DNA from 2 places in the Thermaerobacter sp. FW80 genome. Region 2 is predicted to be linked to the other one. Evidence: riboswitches for the same ligand, from Rfam matches in the RefSeq annotation. Region 2 holds a riboswitch; the other holds the start of a gene.
The links. A riboswitch is a leader RNA that binds a small molecule or an ion and turns the genes downstream of it on or off. The one in region 2 is predicted to bind cyclic di-GMP.

Region 1 (3,396 bases), 1.0 Mb from region 2:
GGCGGCCGCGTCGGAGGGATCGAGCCGGGTGAAGAGCGGCTCCCATCGCGGTTGACCGCGGCCCGCCAGGGCCAGCGCCAGCAGGCCCGCCAGCGCCAACCCCGCCGCCGCCACCACGGTCCAACGAGCCGCGGGCCGCAGCTGCCGGAACCAGCCCAGGAACTGTTGGGGAAGCTGCCGCAGTTGCGTCACCGGCATCGGGCCCTCCGCCGCCTCCTTCCCGTCGCCCTCGCCGCGCGCGGGCTATGCGGCCGCCCTCGCCGCCGCTCGCCGTCGGCGGCGGGCACGGCGGACCTGCTGCAGGTGGGCATCTGGGCGATGCGGCCGTCTCGCCGCCGGTCGCCACCGGCCAGGGTCGCGGGCCGCCGTCAGATGGGCATCCGCATGATCTCCTGGTACGCCTCCAGCGCCTTGTTGCGCAGCTGCACGGCGAGCTCGACGGCCAGCCGCGCCTTCTCGCTGGCCACCATGACCGCAGACAGGTCGTCGACCTGGCCCGTCACCAGCCGCTGGGCCATGGCGTCGGCTTCGGCCACCGTCCCCTCCAGTTGGGCCAGGGCCCGCGCCAGCTCCCGCAAGAAGCGGGGACCGTCGCCGGCGGCCGTCTCGGCGCCGCCCACCGGCGTCCGCGGGGCACCGGCGGCCGGCGCCAGGCCCTGCGCGACGGACGGCGCCCCCACGCCGCCCGCCCATCCCACGCCCCATGGGCTCATGGATCATCCCTCCTGCCCTGCAGCCAGCGCCCGCGTCCCGCCTAGCCCCGGCCCAGCTCCAGGGCCCGCAGGGCCAGGGTGCGAGCCGCGCTGAAGACGGCCACGTTCGCTTCGTAGGCCCGGGTGGCCGCCAGTAAATTCACCATCTCCATCAGCGGATCCACGTTGGGGTAGGCGACGTACCCGTCGGGCCCGGCGTCGGGATGCCCCGGGTCGAACACCAGCCGCGGCGGGGAGGGATCGGCGACCACCGCCGCCACCTGCACGCCCGCCGGGCCGAGGCCGCCGCCCCACGGGCCGGTTCCTCCCGTCCCCCGCGGCGCGACGCCGGCGGCGCCCCGGGCCAGGGGGCCGGCCGCGACCCGCTCCCGCAGCACCTCGGCGAAGGGCCGCACCCGCTCCTGGAAGACCGGCACCAGGCGCCGGTACGGCCCGCCGCCGGGGGCCCGGGTGGTGTCCACGTTGGCCAGGTTGCTGGCGATCAGGTCCAGCCGCAGCCGCTGGGCCGTCATGCCGCTAGCCGCGATGGCGAGGGTGCCGAAGAGGCCGCCGCCCATGGCGCTACCGCCTCCCCTCGGCGATGACCGTGCGCAACAAGGCGATGCGATCGGAGAGCTGCCGGATCAGCGCCTGGTAGTGCAGACCGGTCTCCGCGAGGCGCGCCATCTCGGCGTCGAGGTCGACGTTGTTGCCGTCGTTGCGCAGGGCCGTCCCCGTCTCGCGGTACACCGCCTGCCAGACCGCGCCGGCGGGTCCCCGGCCCGGCTGGTGCGCGGGGTGGGTGGCGGCCAGGGGCAACGGGCCTCGGCCCGCCGCCTGCAAGCCGTCCGCCCTGCCGGCGCCCCTCCCCGACGCCTCCAAGGCCAGCGCCAGCGCCCGGTCGAAATCCACGTCGTAGCGCTTGTAGCCAGGGGTCTCGGCATTGGCCACGTTCTGGGCCAGCAGCCGCTGACGGAGGGCCAGCACCTCCAGCGCCGCCGCCAGCCGGTCGTCGATGGCGCCCCACATGGGCCCACCCCCTCCGCTGCGAACACCGCCCGGTCCGGGAGCACCGGGCGCCTGCGCCGGGCACCGGGCGCCCGCGCCGGCCCGGGTCGCCGCCGGCCCGAGCGATGGACCGGCCGCGGCTTGGGATCCGAAAAGACGAGCCGCCCGCGGCGCAACCGGCACCACGGGCGGCCCACGACGGCGGGGACAGAACCACCACGCGGCGTTCGGCAGTCCGGCCGTCATAGTCCCGCCGGGGCGGGACCGTAGACCCGTGACTTTGCGAGCCTGCCTTTCGGCAGGGGTGCCTTTGTCGCTGCCGCGGGGGGCGGGCCGTCGCCAGGCTCCGACCGCTCCTGGAGCCCGGCGGGGGCACAAGGCCTCGCCCGCCCCCGAAGTTTATAGATTTGTCTATCCCTGTCGACCCGAGCTGGTCGACATGATTCTCCACGCCGCTGGTCATTCCTGCTATCGGCGACAAAAAATTTGGGACCCCGGTCCTGGATTTGGGTCCCTCTCTCGACACGGTTCGCCTTTCCAGCCGCGGTCTCCTTGGTGCGGGCGGCCGCCCGGCGGGCCGCGGCGGTCCGCGGGTCAGAGGATGTACCGGCTCAGGTCCTGGTCCTGCAGCACCCCCTCCAACCGCTGCCGGACGAAGGCGCCGTCGACCACCACCTTGCCCTGGAGGGCGTCGGGCGCGTCGAAGGCCAGGGGCTCCAGGACGCGCTCCAGCAGCGTGTGCAGGCGACGGGCGCCGATGTTCTCCGCCTGCTCGTTGGCGCGGGCGGCCATGGCCGCCAGTTCGTCCACCGCGTCCGGCGTGAACTCCAGCTCCACGCCGTCGGTCGCCAGCAGCGCCTGGTACTGGCGCAGCAGGGCGTTGTCGGGTTCCGTGAGGATGCGCTTGAAGTCCTCGCGGGTCAGGGGCTGCAGCTCCACCCGGATGGGAAACCGGCCCTGCAGCTCCGGGATCAGGTCCGAGGGCTTGGCGACGTGGAACGCGCCCGCAGCGATGAAGAGGATGTGGTCCGTCCGCACCGGGCCGTGGCGGGTCATCACCGTCGAGCCCTCGACGATGGGCAGGATGTCGCGCTGGACGCCCTCCCGGGAGACGTCGGGCCCGTGGCCCCGTTCCCGGCCGGCGATCTTGTCGATCTCGTCGATGAACACGATGCCCGCCTGCTCGGTGCGGCGGACGGCCTCGGCCACCACCTGGTCCATGTCGATCAGCTTCTGGGCCTCCTCCTGGGCCAGCACCTCCCGGGCCTCCCGCACCGGCAGCCGGCGCCGCCGCTTGCGCCGGGGGAGCCAGTCCTTGAGCAGGTCCTGGACGTTGAGGGTCACCTCTTCCAGGCCGGGCCCGCCCAGGATGTCCACCATCGGCGGCGTCTGGTCCTCGACCTCGATCTCCACCACCTGGTCCTCCAGCTGGCCGTCGCGCAGCCGCGCCGCCACCTCCTGCCGGCGCCGGCGCCAGTCCTCCTCCTCTTCCGGGCGCGGCGGCTCGCTGGGCTGGGGCGTGCCCCCGAGGGGCCCCAGCAGCATCTCCCACGGCGAGGAGAAGCGCGGGTGCCGCCGGCGGGGCGGCGGCACCAGCACGTCCAGCAACCGCTCGTCGGCGGCCGCCCGCGCCCGGTCCTGGACGGTGGCCATCCGCTCCGCCTTCACCATGCGGATGGCCGTCTCCACCAGGTCG
Region 2 (3,396 bases):
CGCCCGAATACGAGTATATACCAACGTCCGGAAGCTTTCATGCGACGCCCCGTGACGGCCCCGCGACGGCCCCGGCGACGGCCCGGCGCCGGACGAACCGGCAACGCGCCCGGGGCGGGCGGCAGACCGCCGCCCGCCCCGGGCGCATCAGGGGGGAGGCCCATGCGGGCCTTGGGGGGAAGAGGACAAACCAAAGGTCACGGGTTCCCGCGGTTGATGGCCGTCCTCGCGTCTCACGGCCGCAGGCGGTTGATGGCGCCCATCATCTCGTCGGCGGTCAGCACCGCCCGGGCATTGAGCTGGTAGGCCCGCTGCGCCGCCAAGAGGCGCGTCATCTCCGCGGCCAGGTCGACGTTGGACTGCTCCAGCATGCCCTGGCGCACCCGACCGGCCCCGCCCTGCCCCGGCGGCAGGGCGATCAGCGGCTCGGGTCCCGGTGCGAACAGGCCCTCGCCCCGGCTCTCCAGGGCGTCGGGTGCCGCCGGCACCACCACGGCCAGTCGTCCCGCCGGGACCTCGTCGCCGTCGGCCAACACGGCCCGGATCTCGCCCTCGGGCGAGACGATCCACGTGCGGCTTCCCGGCGGCAACACCACCGGCTGCCCGTCGTCCCGCAGCAGGGGCCGCCCGGCGCCGTCGGTGACCACCAGCCCCTCCCCTCCGTCGGGCCCGCCGGCCGCCGGCGGGCCCCCGGGCCAGGGGCTGAGGGTGAAGGCGCCGCCCCGCGTCAGCAAGACCTCCCCCGTGGCGGGTTCGACCACCTGGAGGAAGCCGGCCCCCTCCAGGGCCAGGTCCCACGGCGAGCCGGTCTCGCGGAGCGGCCCCTGGTGCCAGAGGCGGGGCGTGGCGGCGAGGCGTACACCGTGCCCCACCTGCACGCCGCCGGTCGCCGCGGCGAGGGGCGCCACCGGCGCCTGCACGGCGGCGTAGGCCAGGTCGGCGAAGTCCGCCCGCGACGCCTTGAAGCCGGCGGTGTTGACGTTGGCCAGGTTGTTGGCGGTGACGTCGACCTGACGGGCGGCGGCGGCCATGCCCGCGGCCGACGACCACAGGGCCCGCTGGATCACGTCACCCGCCCCACTTCCTGGATGGCCAGACCCAGGGTCTGGTCATGGGCCGCCAGCACCCGCTGGGCGGCCTCGAAGGCGCGGAAGTTGGCCAGCATGGCCACCACCGTCTTCACCGGGTCGACATTGGACTGTTCCAAAACGCCCTGGCGCACCGGCGTGTCCACGGGCACCGCCGCGCCCGCATCGCCCAGGTTGACCAGCAGGTTGTCGCCGGCCCTGCGCAAGGCGGCGGGGTTGGCGAAGTTCACCCGGGCGATGGTGCCCACGGCGAAGCCGCCCACCTCCACCTGACCGTCCGGCGTCACGGTGAAGTCGGCGGTGCCCACCCACAGGGGCTCCCCGTCGATGCCGAGCACGGGCCAGCCGTCGGGCGTCTGCAGGTAGCCCTCGGGTCCGACGGTGAAGTTGCCCGCCCGGGTGTAGGCGGGCCCATCCGGTCCCAGCACCACGAAGAAGCCCTCGCCCGCCAGGGCCAGATCCTGGGGGCGACCGGTCTCCACCCACGGACCGGGGCGGACGTCGAGACCGGCCTCGGCCACCACCACCCCGTTGCCCACCGGGCCGACCGGCGCCGCACCACGGCCCTCCAGCCGGGAGACGAGGAGCTCCGGGAAGGCCTCGGTGACGTTCCAGCTAGCCCGATAGCCGGGGGTCTCGACGTTGGCCAGGTCCGTGGCCAGGCGCTGCTGCACCACGACCCGGGCCATCATGCCGCTGGCGGCGGTGTAGAGTCCTCGCAACAAGGCCCGTCTCCCTCCACTGACCGGCGAGCCACGGCCGCCCGGGACCCCCTGGGGCCCATGGCCCCGCGATGCGAGGCCGGTGCGCGCCTGCCGCCGGCAGCGAACCGGGCGCGAACCGGAGCAGCGAACCGGGGTCCATCAAGGGCACCAAATGAAAACCCCCGGCGGCTGCCGGGGGACGAGAGCCCAACCTATCCCTCCGCCCGCTGCCACCGTGGCGAGGCACCGGGACCGGGCCCGCGGCCCGGAGAACCGTCCTACGGTGGGTCGGGCGGTACGGGATGCTCCACCCGTTCGGCAGCCCGGCCGTCGTGGCCGGCGGACGGCGCCCCCGGGCCCCAAGCCCGCTCCCCTCCCCCTTCGGAGGGGGGATCCTCGTCGGCCCTCGGTCGCCCCCGCCGCGCGGTAGACCCGTGGCTTTGCGCCCCCGCCTTTCGGCGGGTTTGCCCTTTCGCGGCGTGTCGAACCTCGACGGGAACCTCGTTTTGGAAGGCATGTTCGGCGCCGGTCGCGCCATTCCTGCTGGGAGCTCGGATCGTCTTCGCGGCGGGTCGCGCGCAGCGTCCGGCGGCCTGCCATCGAACCGCCCAATGGCCGCCCTCCCCGGCCCGCACCGGGCGGCGGTCGCCTGTCGCGTCGGCTTCGGGCCGGCCCTGGGCCGCAGCCGGGTGCAGCTCGTCGAGACCGCAGACATCCTCCGCCCCGCGGGCCGGTGCGCCCCGGCCCGCGGCCTCGCCCCCCATCCTTCGTGATCCGGCCCTCGGCCGGTCCGGGGCCACGGCCGCCCGAGCGCGGACGCGAGGGCACCGAGGTCGGTTCCGGCGTGGACGGTGGGGCCCAAGGCCGGTGTCACCCGGCGACGACGACCCCCGCCAGGCGATCGAGCATGCCCAGGGCCGCCCCGGTCCCCAGGGCCACCGTCAGCAGCGGCTCCTCCGGCTGCACCACGGGCAGACCGGTGGCCTCGGCGATGCGCCGGTCCAGGCCCCGCAGCAGCGACCCGCCGCCGGTGAGCACCATCCCGCCCACCACCAGGTCGGCCGCGAGCTCCGGAGGAACCCGCTCCAGGGCGGCACGCAGGCCGGCCAGCAGGGTGCCGATGGGCTCTTCCAGCGCCTCGTGGATCTCGGCGGCGGTCAGGTGCAGGGTCCGGGGCAGGCCGGTGACCAGGTCGCGGCCCCGCACCTCGAAGCGCTCGTCCGCGTCGGGAGGCACGGCCGTGCCGATGGCGATCTTGGCCTGCTCCGCCGTGCGCTCGCCGATCAGCACGTTGTACCGCCGCTTGACATGGCGGACAATGGCCTCGTCGAAGGCGTCGCCGCCGACCCGCACCGAGGCGCCCACCACCACGCCCCCCAGGGAGAGCACAGCGATGTCCGTGGTGCCCCCGCCCACGTCGACCACCAGGTGGCCGCCGGGCCGGTGGATGTCGAGCCCCGCCCCCAGGGCGGCGGCGACCGGTTCCTCCACCAGGTAGACCTTGCGGGCCCCCGCCTCGTAGCCCGCCTCGATGACGGCCCGCCGCTCCACGGTGGTGACGCCGGCGGGGACGCACACCACCATGCGGGGCCGCAAGCCCAGCC

Region 1: it holds a riboswitch for cyclic di-GMP, as region 2 does, so the genes downstream of both, flgB (flagellar basal body rod protein FlgB) here and E1B22_RS04450 (flagellar hook-basal body protein) in region 2, are expected to answer to the same signal.

What each region holds. Positions count from the first base shown of each region.
Region 1 is NZ_CP037895.1:2,060,033-2,063,428, reverse strand. Features, by position in the region: gene fliF (flagellar basal-body MS-ring/collar protein FliF) at 1-198, opposite strand, end outside; gene fliE (flagellar hook-basal body complex protein FliE) at 369-713, opposite strand; gene flgC (flagellar basal body rod protein FlgC) at 755-1,270, opposite strand; gene flgB (flagellar basal body rod protein FlgB) at 1,275-1,721, opposite strand; cyclic di-GMP riboswitch class I at 1,927-2,019, opposite strand; gene hslU (ATP-dependent protease ATPase subunit HslU) at 2,295-3,396, opposite strand, start outside.
Region 2 is NZ_CP037895.1:1,019,710-1,023,105, reverse strand. Features, by position in the region: gene E1B22_RS04455 (flagellar hook-basal body protein) at 234-1,067, opposite strand; gene E1B22_RS04450 (flagellar hook-basal body protein) at 1,064-1,813, opposite strand; cyclic di-GMP riboswitch class I at 2,215-2,271, opposite strand; gene E1B22_RS04445 (rod shape-determining protein) at 2,663-3,396, opposite strand, start outside.